Regions from separate parts of the Paenibacillus sp. PsM32 genome, predicted to be linked through region 3. Evidence: riboswitches for the same ligand, from Rfam matches in the RefSeq annotation. Region 3 holds a riboswitch; each other region holds the start of a gene.
What was found. Region 3 has a riboswitch for cyclic di-AMP ahead of kdpF (K(+)-transporting ATPase subunit F). Riboswitches for the same ligand answer to the same signal wherever they lie in the genome.
Positions count from the first base shown of each region.

Region 1 (3,081 bases), on a different contig from region 3:
TTCCATTTCCATTCTATAATGACATAATCGCTATATTCACGCCGTATCGTGGCTCCGCAACGCTCAATATACGTATGATGTAATTTGGCATACGAGCGTTCATTTTTGAAAATATGTGCAGCCAGTAGACGATATCCTTCAGCCGATAATGTATCTCGTAACAGCGTAATTACAGGTACAGCTAATTTGAGATCTTGATAATTGAAATAGATTTGAAAATCACTGATATAGACCGCATCCAGCCCGCACCCTTTTTCAGAAGGATCATCTTCTGACTCGGTAGGCTTAACAGCTTGTGAATATGTGACCTTGAGATACCCGATCAACAACATCGAAGCAGGCGGAATGGTAGATTGATCATCCGATACAATCGTAGAACTATCTGTAGATACTTCGAGCGCTGGTTCTGGTCTGTGCATATAGATATTTAGACTATGGGAGTGCGGTTCAAATGCAATATAAAAATCGCCAATTACACGACTGCACAGTGGAATATACCCGTCTGGCATAGAGCACTCCTGCCTGTCATTCATTATTTTTGTAGAAATTGGATCGTAAATTGAATCGCTTCTAATGCTTCTTGCACAAATGCTTTATTTTCTTTTTCCCATTCATTCGGATCGTCCATAAATGAATCATCTAACCAATCTTCAAGTCCAGCCACGATTTTGCGACGTTCATTAGGTGCAGGTGCTTTTCCACGTAATGCTTGAATAGCACTGCGCATCACTTTGCAAGAAGATTGGATAAAAGGATAATCGTCTTTATCCCATGCTTTGGCATTATCCATATCGTAAAAAGCAATCCATTTTTCGATAATTGAAGCAGCTTGCTTTGGTTCTAACTGAGGCATATTGATATTCTCCATTTCTATAATTAAAAATTGAACTATAACCTACTATGATCTCGCTGATTTGCTCATTGAAGCGGAGCGACTCTGGGACTCGTCTGCGATTCGTTGCAATTGATCTGACATATATATGTGAGTACCTGACTTGGAGGTCTGAGCGATCCGATACATCGCTCGTGCAACGTCACTTGCTTCGATACCTCGATATTTGCGGAGAGGACCTATCATTAGAAATGATAGTGCTTGAGAGACTACAGCACCGAATTGCTCTCCTGCGCGGCTATTTTTGCGTTTGCCTAGCAATAAAGAGGGGCGAACAATCGATAATGAAGAATAACCAACTTGTTGTAACCGTTGCTCCATATCTCCTTTGGTACGTGTATAAAAAATACTGGATTTGGGATCAGCGCCCATCGAGCTGATCACGATAAACTGCTTGGCTCCTTGTTTGTACGCCACCATAGCGACAGACACAGGATACAATACATCAATCTCGATCATCTGCGCTTGCGTTCCTGCTTGCTTAATCGTTGTACCGAGACAGCAAAAAACATCATCTGCTTTCATCTCTGCTCGATAATCTTCTAATCTATGATAATCCACTACGATCTGTTGCAACTTCAGATGTTGTAGTTGTTGCACAGGTTCGCGGACAAGAGCAATCACTCGTGTATATTCTGTGCTATCTAATAACTGACGCAACAACTTTTTGCCCACAAGACCTGTTGCTCCAGCGACGAGTGCTGTTTTACCGATCACAACGATCATCTCCATTCTGCGCATCATCTTGGTTCTCTATCTTCTTTATTATCAAGATATCACCGACAAATTGCAAAATAAAATGATCGTTGGATCAGCAGTCTTTTTTTATAATAAAAACGAAGCGCTACTTCCATTGGTATGAATAATATAATCTGCACCCAAACCACGATAAATTAAGCGTGATTGGCTGCCTTCTGTAATGACATATAGCTTATCAGATGTCCATGCACGACAGATCTGGATATAACGACAACATAACGGTAGACTACGTTCAAATAAATAGATTTTGCCAATATTCAATTGCGGGATACGCCATAAGTCTTGTCGCTGAGTATCTATTACTAGAATATGCTCAATACCTATCTTTTCAAATCGAATCTGATCTGCCTGACTGTTCACTATAATAGCAAACGGTATTTTTTTAACTTTGAGTAATTGAATAAATTGCTCCCCTGCTACTGTAGCAGGCGATACCAGTACAAATTCCTGTTCGTACTCCATGCGTGTTCGCGCTCCTCCACTCATTGTAGACAACAAAAAAAAGCCGTTAGAAGAGGACCTCTTCATCAGCTTCTAAGACAGGAGCAAAAAAGCCCCTGATAATGGCATAGATGACTGTTGTCGTCTCTCTTATTGCAGCTTACGAGGTTAGCTGACGGATTCGGAAGTAAGAGTCTCCCTACAGATAGATCAGCCTGAGCTGTCATCTCTGATTCACCCCTGAATAGATCTTGTAATACCCTGTCTATTCGTATGGTTCCCCCGCTTTCTGAAAGGTCTAGATTTAGCCTTTCAGTCATTAAGCTGTAATGAACTTGAATGAAATCATACGCCCGCCTTTTTCGTTTGTAAAGCAGTCTGACTCTTCATAAGGAGTGAATTTGAATCAATTCCTTTATCTTTTGAGCAGTATGCTCTTATTTGCATCATTCCATCCTTTTTTTCTGCTGTTTGCGCAGTATTTATATAAAAGGTTGCATCAGCGAGCATGATAGCCATTAGAACGTGATTGAGTCCAATGAATCCGATTACATCGTTATTTTCAAGCATATAACGCCTATTAAAAGCTTAGATTTGATTTTACTTCTACCCTTAACGGTACTATGATTGCTAACAATATCTGACATCAAAAAAGTGTGCCGGCTACTGATTTATCTGGTTTTACTATGTATAGAGATAGCGATTTTATTTGAAGGAGTGTAGATTTGAGATGAGTTTAATTTCGCCGATAGCGCCTGCTAGCAACACTGTATCCACGGTGGATCTGGCTATACATCATATTCATTCGATTGAAGTGTTCCAGTATGATAATCATCTGCTCGCGTTACCTGATATGGATGGGTATCTGCATTGTGGGCTGTTAAAAATAGCAAGTCATGGGATTACCGGTTGGGCGGAATATTCGTTTACCGATCAGGTTCAACATTTAGACCTGGTGAAATGGTGCCGGGTATTCTCTACGCTGAAAA
Region 1 covers NZ_JARUWY010000004.1:226,212-229,292, reverse strand. The annotation lists gene QCD85_RS11105 (hypothetical protein) at 1-509, opposite strand, end outside; gene QCD85_RS11100 (hypothetical protein) at 533-853, opposite strand; gene QCD85_RS11095 (oxidoreductase) at 899-1,636, opposite strand; gene QCD85_RS11090 (hypothetical protein) at 1,718-2,113, opposite strand; cyclic di-AMP (ydaO/yuaA leader) riboswitch at 2,235-2,412, opposite strand; gene QCD85_RS11085 (hypothetical protein) at 2,823-3,081, shown strand, end outside.
Region 1: it holds a riboswitch for cyclic di-AMP, as region 3 does, so the genes downstream of both, QCD85_RS11090 (hypothetical protein) here and kdpF (K(+)-transporting ATPase subunit F) in region 3, are expected to answer to the same signal.

Region 2 (3,081 bases), on a different contig from region 3:
TCCAGAATCACGACGCCTCCTGGCGGTATGCCTCCACATAAAATATCATCCAGTCCCGGGATACCTGTACTAATTGGCTGTTTTAATGTACTAATATAAGCAGCTTCACTTTTTTGCATGTAGTGTTCCCTCCATCTGTAGAATATTTTAGTCAAGCAAGGGACAGCTTCTTACGATGATAACTTTATCTTAATTATAGCAAGGCTTTATCGATAGAAGAAAGCAAATTTCCAATTTTGGTAAGGGCAGAAAAAGACGCATTGTATTCACAACCTTTTTTACCATATTTTACTTGTTATTATATGATATAAATAAAGATAATCCTACTATTTTGAATCCTGAATAATTGCTTTTAAAATATAATTCTTCTATAGAAGCTACATATTTGGAGAATGCTTCAAAACACTACGAATAATAAAAGACCGACGATCTGAGGGTCGTCGGTCTTTTGTGTAAATAGTAGACTATATAAAGTATTATTAACCTTCTAATGCTGTTTTAAACTCTTCAGAAGATTGGTTCCACCATTCTTTGTTATGAGCGACCAATAATTTTTTAAGTGCAGCTTTTTCTTCGCTTCCCAAACCTTCTAACATAATGCGACGCTTGATAGCATAATCCAATTTGTTCACATGCTCTGCGAGGATTTTCCAGCCTTTTTTCTCTTCTTCATTAATCCACATTTCGCAAGCTGTAGCACCAGCATAATTGACACCTTCAGCTAATTTATCGACTGCTACCCATACTAACCATACTTGACGACCGCCATTTACTTCTTCGCGGTTAGTCGTAAATTTGATCCCTTTTTCTACTTTACTTTTGGCGTGCATTGCACCAACATCGATTTTTGCTTCGCCATGGTCTATAATGATAGGGGACACATTATTGAGGTTAATCGCTCCTGCTCCAAAACCTTTGTGTTTACTGCTTTTTGCACTACTACTTACAATATTAAGTGACATCGACTTTTTACTTGGTTGATTTTCATCCATATCGTTCAAATACTCCTTTGTGGGGTCAGTATAAATAAGGTTATTATACATAGATTTATGGTTCGATTTATTATTCATATTGTATCGAATATTGCCTTAAAAGCCAATAAAGTCGATTATTGTCATCAATTTTCATAAAAAAAGGAAAAAAACGTTCATTATTGGGATCGACGAACCGAATAAAGTATATATAGTGATCACAATTCTTCATCAAACGCCACTATATGAGCAAAAGATTAAAATTTTTTAACTTTTAAAAAGACGATAACCGTAGGGTTTCACAGAGATTTAATACTAAAATACAAAAGTAAATCTTAAAAACAGATGAATAAACGTTTGCCAAAGTAAAAAACCTCTGGTAGAATAAATCCAGTGAGATTTTAGTAACAACTTTGTAAACTTTAAAACTAAATGCTGTAACCTTTATAGCAACTGAAAATTTTGTCGTTTTGTCGTAATGATCCGTGTACGGTACACACCAAGCTTTGAGCCAAATTCCGTGGTACCGGGAAACGGGGGAACCGTTTTGGGTGAATTGATCTTGTTTCGGAGGGATCATAGGGGAATACCTTCTACCGAATCCTTAAGCTAACCTCGTAGGCAATTGGAAGGGGACAATTGATTTTGAACATGAAAAAGAAACTAACAGCCGCAGTAATGGGACTTGCTATTGCATTTACGTCACTTGGAGTAACAAGTGCGCATGCAGATTCTAAAATGGATCAAGTTATCGATGGAGCTATTGGAACACCTTATCGTATTGGTGGAACATCTTTTAGCGGTTTTGACTGCTCGGGATTTACACAATATGTATTCAGCAAAATGAACATTGATCTTCCTCGCCAATCTAGCTCTCAATATCAAGTAGGCGAGCCTGTATCAAAAAGTGATTTAATTGCTGGAGATCTGTTATTTTTCAATACTACTGGGGCTGGCGTTTCACATGTAGCAGTTTATGTAGGAAATGGTAACTTCGCACACGCTTCTACTTCCAAAGGTGTGAGAATTGACAGTTTGAGCATGGATTACTATCAAAATCGTTACGTTGGTGCTAAACGTGTTATGAGCGATTCCACATATAACACCTTCGCAACTGACAATTAATCATCGTATTTACAACTCATATAAATGAACCTATAAACCATTGAAGATTCCCGCCAGAATCTTTAGTGGTTTTTTTATGTTCCTATATAAGTAAGACGTATTAAACATCCAATAGGTTACATAAAATAATAAATTTATATCAATTGTTCTTTATAATTATGTCTACTTATTATTAACCTACTCGTAATTATGGTAAACAGGATATTGCAAATTTTTTAAGTTTTTTTTATGGTATATATAAAGTACAGTCAGAGGAGGTTATGTCATGAGCTCACTGTCACATTCTATTTTTCATACGATTCCTTTGACAGAACAACATGCTGCCCAAGTATGTACATGGATATATGATCCTCCTTATAATATCTACGGCTGGATGCCCTGGGATCAAATGAAAGAATTAGGGATTGAGTTCGGTGATCCTGAGATTCGGCAACAACAGTATGTATCGGTATTGGATCAGACAGAACAGTTAGCCGGATTTGCTCAACTTTTTCCATTAGGAGATACGATACGCTTAGGGATTGGTATGCGTCCTGATCTTTGTGGTCATGGTTATGGAGAAGATTTTGTAGCAGCTATTGTAAAAACGGCTCAAAACCGTAACGCGACAGCCGAAATCGATCTGGAAGTGTTGACCTGGAATCAGCGGGCTATTCGTACGTATCAAAAAGCAGGCTTTTATATTACAGATATGTATGAGCGTAGAACGCCTGATGGTATGAAGCCTTTTTATTGTATGGTCTATCAAGCACCTACTGATGCACGTTATCTTGATATATAAACAAACAAAAAGCACAGCGTAGATGATCTTCTAGTTCATCTGCTCTGTGCTTTTGCTATATACGTATTTTATTAATCTTTTGTTAGATCAAGGTCACAAATGTCATTTCTTCTTTGCCAATCAAAATATCAATGCGATGTGTATCTGCATCATAGATAACGACCCCACTACCTACATGGATCATAGATTGTGAACCGAGCGCAA
Region 2 covers NZ_JARUWY010000019.1:34,415-37,495, forward strand. The annotation lists gene QCD85_RS22260 (ATPase domain-containing protein) at 1-119, opposite strand, end outside; gene QCD85_RS22265 (YwhD family protein) at 480-992, opposite strand; cyclic di-AMP (ydaO/yuaA leader) riboswitch at 1,471-1,610, shown strand; gene QCD85_RS22270 (C40 family peptidase) at 1,623-2,096, shown strand; gene QCD85_RS22275 (GNAT family N-acetyltransferase) at 2,362-2,877, shown strand; gene QCD85_RS22280 (hypothetical protein) at 2,960-3,081, opposite strand, start outside.
Region 2: it holds a riboswitch for cyclic di-AMP, as region 3 does, so the genes downstream of both, QCD85_RS22270 (C40 family peptidase) here and kdpF (K(+)-transporting ATPase subunit F) in region 3, are expected to answer to the same signal.

Region 3 (3,081 bases):
AATGGCTACTGCTATATTGAATCCTGTTGAAACCGATTCGCCAAAAGCATTCGGTACAAAAATGAGTAATAAACTGATAATTAAACCGACTTCAACTACAAACATTACTGGATTACGTGCCATCAGTTTAGGATTTAATTTGATCACAGATTGTTGTAACGCTTTGGAGATCAAGTCCCGGCTCATCATTGATGATTTACTTTTCATTACATTGTTCCTCCACTTAGCACTTATCTGTATAAATGCTATATATTCGAATTCTATCTATAATTCATTGTGTAACAATTATTTATTTTTCTCATCTTACATCATGAGATGAGTGTATCTGTTTCTTTTTACAACGTTAGCATTTCTGCAATCGGTCCAAGTACAACTGCCGGGAAAAACGTAAGCGCACCGACTAAAATAACAGAAATAATAAACATACCGCCGAACAGTGCTTGATCTGTACGCAATGTTCCGCTTGTTTCTGGAACAGGTTTTTTCGCCATTAATGACCCTGCAACAGCTAACAACGTTACCATTGAGAAATAACGACTGATAAACATAACGACACCGGTCATAATATTCCAAAACGGTGTATTATCGCCTAATCCTTCAAATCCTGATCCGTTATTCGCAGCTGATGAAGTAAATTCATACAACGCTTGTGTTAATCCATGATAACCCGGATTAGAAATCGTATCGGATTGTGTCATCACAGCTATTGCTGTTGGAGCTAATACCAATAAAGGTTGAATCAGCAATGTGACTGCAATCAGCTTCATTTCTTTACCTTCAATTTTGCGACCGAGAAATTCAGGTGTTCGTCCAACCATTAGACCGGATAAGAACACAGCAATAATGGCATACATTAGAATATTTAATAACCCTACACCAGAACCGCCAAATACCGTATTAAGCATCATATTCCCAAGTGAAATCAATCCGCCAATAGGTGTTAACGTGTCATGCATGTTATTGACAGCACCTGTCTCTGAAGCGGTTGTGACGACAGAGTAGAATGAAGATTGTGCTTCACCTAACCGTACTTCTTTCCCTTCCATCGATCCAGACTGATGTTGAATACCTAATTGATTAATCAATGGATTCCCTTGAGATTCACTGACAAGAGACACACTAAGCATGACGACAAACATCATCACCATGGATACAAATAATACTCTACCTTGTTTGGAGTTGCCGACCATTTTACCATACGTAAATGGAAGTGACATCGGTACAAGTAACATCATTAACATCTGTAACATGTTACTGAATCCGCCCGGATTTTCAAAAGGATGAGCAGAGTTGGCTCCAAAATATCCGCCACCATTGTTACCTAATTCTTTGATCGCTAGAAATGATCCTATAGGGCCGGTACCAATCTGTTGCTCTGTTCCTTGTAACGTCTGCGCAGTGATTAAAGTATGCAATGTCTGCGGTACACCTAATCCTACAAATACAATTGCCATCACAAATGCTAATGGTAACAAGATTCGTGTGATTGCTCGTACGAGATCTGTAAAGAAATTGCCGAGTGGCTTACCTGTGATTCCTCTAATAAATGCAATAGCGACTGCAATCCCTGTTGCCGGCGATACAAACATCATAAAGATGATCGCTGTCATCTGTGAAAATAAAGACAATCCGCTTTCTCCACTATAATGTTGTAAATTGGTATTTGTAATAAAACTAATCGCTGTATTAAATGCCAGATCAGGACTCATATTGGTAATCCCTGCTGGATTCATTGGTAAAATATGTTGGAAACGAAAGATCATGTACGTAATCAGCAATATCACTGAATTACTGATCAGAACTGCTCCTGCATACTGTTTCCATGTTTGATTTTCATTTTTGATACCGCCGAACCTGTAAATCCATTTCTCTATCGGATAAAACCAACGATCCAAGCGATTGGGTTTATTTTCAAAAGCATAAGCAATATAATGTCCGGTTGGCCGAGCAATAATTATAGCGATGATAATAGTGACTGCAATTCCGATATATGAAAAGATACTCACGATGTTCTCCCCTGACCCATTAGAATTTTTCTGGATAAATCAATGCATAACATAGATAGATTGTTAATCCACCAATAATAATCCACAGCAGCCAAGTCATCGCTTATTCCTTCTTTCTCCGATAGCTACAGATGCCCATTGCAGCAACCCGCTCAACCCTAAAGTCATGATCACCATTAAACCAATCATCAGTATATCCATCATGTGTGTAAGACTCCCTGCATTCATTTTGTAAGTAATCATTTGCTAAAAAAGGCATAAAAAAAGAAGCCTGGAGAAAAGCAGAACTTTTCCCCAGGCCTCTACAAACACGCACACTTATCGTGTACCTGCCGAGTTGCTGGTTAGGAGTTCTCCCCTATACGCTTACGGAGTTAGCTGTCGGATTCGGGCTGGAAGATCGCCCGTTCCGGTAGATACCGGAATTCACCCCATGTTGTGTAGTAACTGACTCTTCGTATCAGTTATCTTCATCAACGGTTGGTTCCCCCGCTTTTCATATGCATATGAAAATTAAGCGTTGTGACATTGTTAACATATCAAAAAACACAGAGTCGTATTACACTGTGTCAGATCGGCACAAGCTTCACACTTCTCTCCTAATCCACGCTTACGAGGTTAGCTGTCGGATTCGGGCGGTGAGAGTCGCCCTACTGCATTGTCTGACTATACCATGGTTAAGTCAGTATGCAGATTCACCCCAACGATTCACATTCCGGCTCTCACACCGTTTTGTGAAATCGCAATTTGGTTCCCCCGTTTTTCGGTTAATACCGAAAACTCAGCGATCAACAAACATTGGAAACTTCATTTATATCAGTTGCTGAATCGTATTCATCAACTGCCTGCAATGAATAATACGCCTGTCCTTGTCAACTGTAAAGCTGAGAAAAGACGCAAAAAAAGCTGTGAATCATCACAGCTTTCATTTTCAGATAACTATTGAAAAGTTATCTATCTCAGGCTCCTATTTTCTCTCTTTTTCATCGTTTATCTACTTTTTTATTTTAGTTACATGATATTCATCATTGTTTTGCAGTAAATTCTGAAAACGATTATGTCATTTGTTACGCAA
Region 3 covers NZ_JARUWY010000010.1:100,066-103,146, reverse strand. The annotation lists gene kdpB (potassium-transporting ATPase subunit KdpB) at 1-207, opposite strand, end outside; gene kdpA (potassium-transporting ATPase subunit KdpA) at 336-2,006, opposite strand; gene kdpF (K(+)-transporting ATPase subunit F) at 2,026-2,106, opposite strand; cyclic di-AMP (ydaO/yuaA leader) riboswitch at 2,355-2,536, opposite strand; cyclic di-AMP (ydaO/yuaA leader) riboswitch at 2,599-2,803, opposite strand.

Region 4 (3,081 bases), on a different contig from region 3:
AATGGTAGAGTGGTCGTTAAAGAATCTGGGATGCATGCGATTGAAGATTATTTGATGGCACGTTATCAAATGTACTGGCAAGTGTACTTTCATCCAGTAACTCGAAGTTCGGATATTGTTTTGCGACAGATTTTCCGCCGGGCTAAAGAATTGTTCGATCAAGGATTTGCATTTAAATTTTTACCGTACCCGTTACCTGCTTTATTTGAAGGAAATATTCAAGTACATGATTATTTATTGCTAGATGAAGCATTAGTACAGACAGCTTTTATGCAGTGGACACGAGAAGATGATGAAATTCTTGCAGATGTGTGTCATCGCTTTATGCAACGTAGACTGTATAAATATGTAGAGACCGATTTAATTGATTTGGAAACGATCGATAGTATTCGAAATGAATTTGCTAGAGTGGGATTGCATCCTCAATATGATCTGGAAATCGATTTTCCAACTGATCTTCCTTATGATGTATTCCGTCCGGGCGATCCTAAAAAGGAAAAGCAAATTTTACTATTAGATCGTCAAAATCGTATTCAAGAAATTTCAGAAGTATCGGATATTGTACGTTCAATCAGCGGTATTCATCGTGGTCGATATCATCTCTACTATCCGCAAGATAAATTGGAAAAAGTCATTCATCAGTTATCAGAAGAAGTAGCAGCAATATTTGAAAATAAAATCAATCCACCTCAAATGGAATTTGAAATCTAAAATAAAAGAAAAAAGTGTGTAAAACAGAGAAGGAGCGAGAAAAATATATGTTATTTGATACACATACTCACTTGGATTCGATTGAATTTGCCGATGATCGTAAAGAAGTCATTGAACGTGCTTATGCACAGGGTGTAACACGTATGATCAATGTGGGCTTCAACCGCGAAACGATTCCAACCACAATGGAATTGGTAGAAAGTTACGAATTTATATATGCAGCGATAGGTTGGCATCCTGTAGATGCGATTCATATGCAACCTGGTGATCTCGAATGGATCGAATCGTTATGCAAACATGAGAAAGTAGTCGCTATCGGTGAGATCGGTCTTGATTATCACTGGGATACTTCATCAAAAGAAGTGCAACACAAAGTATTACGTGAACAAATTGGTCTGGCACGCTCCATTCATATGCCGATTGTGATTCATAATCGTGATGCACACGAAGATATTGTAAAGATTTTACGTGAAGAAAATGCACATGAAGTCGGAGGAGTAATGCACTCTTTTTCAGGTAGCTGGGAAACAGCTAAAATGTGTCTTGATATGGGCTTCCATTTATCGTTTGGAGGACCGATTACATTCAAAAATGCGAAGCAACCTAAAGAGGTGTTACAAAAGGTTCCGAGGGACCGTCTTTTACTTGAAACAGATTCCCCATTTTTGACACCACATCCTTATCGTGGAAAACGAAATGAGTCCGGTTATGTGACACTTGTAGCAGAAGCGGCAGCAGCGTTAAAAGGGGTATCACTGGAAGAAATTAGTACAATTACAACTAAAAATGCACTGGAACGATTTGGCATTCGATGAAAAACAGAGTAAATCACGCAAAAAACATCGTTAAACGGATATATGAATAAATTATCATCAAAAAATCGAAGAATATGACAACTTTTTAACCATTTATTCAGAAAAACGTGCTTGCTCGTCGCTTTACATGAGGGTTGGGTTCGGGATATTATTTCATCAGTGATTTAATCTTGCTGTTATCACGCAAGATTCCATGATTCGGTCTCGCTGAGTTTCCTGCATAGGAAAACGGGGGAACCAACATATGTCTTCAAGCCATTATTATCAGAATACCGAAGTCATTATGTATGATTCCTTTTACAGGGTCTATGGGGTGAATTGGAGGTACTCGCGCCATGAGCGGAGGAGCCTTCAAAGGGCAAGCAATACAATGTGTCCGAATCCGACAGCTAACCCCGTAAGCGATGCAGAGGCAACCTCGTATTTTCTAACGTTTTCCGAACTGTATTCAAATACGTCGGAAGCCAAGGAAAAGTTGCTCTTGCTCTTTTCCAGAGGCTTCTTTTGTTTTGGGCAAAAGGAAAAGGTATAGAGATACGATATTTGAAGCTTGATCTTTCAGATATTAGGTATGTCCCTTAGACTGACCATGGCGCAGGCATTTTTGAACATCACGAAAGATTATCACACAGATTCGATAATCTTATGCTTACGATCAGCCTGTGAAAATTCTGTTATATAGTCGCGTCATATACAATTACGTCACAGCTAGACGGCGAGACTATGAAGGAGGACGGAAGAAGTGGCAATTGCTCCTTTCGAAAAAACCCATGGTTCGCGCTCATCCAGCATGTCTTATGCGCTGAGTTGGAAGCAACAAAATCTACGCTATGTATTGTGGGCTGCATTATTGGTTATCGCTCTTGCAGCGATGCTATTGTCCCTACTTTATAATCAAGCGGGTAAAAATATTTCTGTTGTCATTGACGGCAAAGCACAAACCGTGGAAACACGTAAATTGATGCTTTCTCAACTGCTTGATGAAAATCAAATTAAAGTGGCACCACAAGATAAAGTGTCAATGCCGATGAATGGCGCACTTCAAGACGGCGATAAAGTTTATATTAACCATGCGGTTGCAGTAAACATTACGGCAGATGGTGGCACGAAGAAAATCTATACCACCTCTAAGACAGTTGGTAACACATTGGAGCAAGCTGGATTAACATTGTCAGGTCAAGATCAACTTACACCAGCAATGGAATCTTCAGTTCATGACAATATGGATATCAAGATTGTTCGCACCAAATCGTTTGTAGCGAAAAAAGTTGTAAAGATTCCTTATCAAACTGTTAAAAAAACCGATGCTTCTATGGTTGAAGGTAAAACAAAGTTAGTACAAAGTGGTCAAACAGGTAAAGTGGTTCAATACATCGAGAAAGTATACGAAGATGGAGAATTCGTCTCCAAACGTATGGTTGATAAAAAAACAACCGCAAAAGTGCAAGATAAGATTGTAGCAATAGGCACCAAAAAAGAAGAGCCTAAGCTTCTTGCAGCTGCATCATCTAGTGGAGGTTCCAGTAATAGTACTTCCAAAGCAGGTGTAGATTTT
Region 4 covers NZ_JARUWY010000018.1:12,147-15,227, forward strand. The annotation lists gene QCD85_RS21950 (HD domain-containing protein) at 1-711, shown strand, start outside; gene QCD85_RS21955 (TatD family hydrolase) at 759-1,526, shown strand; cyclic di-AMP (ydaO/yuaA leader) riboswitch at 1,722-1,945, shown strand; gene QCD85_RS21960 (ubiquitin-like domain-containing protein) at 2,269-3,081, shown strand, end outside.
Region 4: it holds a riboswitch for cyclic di-AMP, as region 3 does, so the genes downstream of both, QCD85_RS21960 (ubiquitin-like domain-containing protein) here and kdpF (K(+)-transporting ATPase subunit F) in region 3, are expected to answer to the same signal.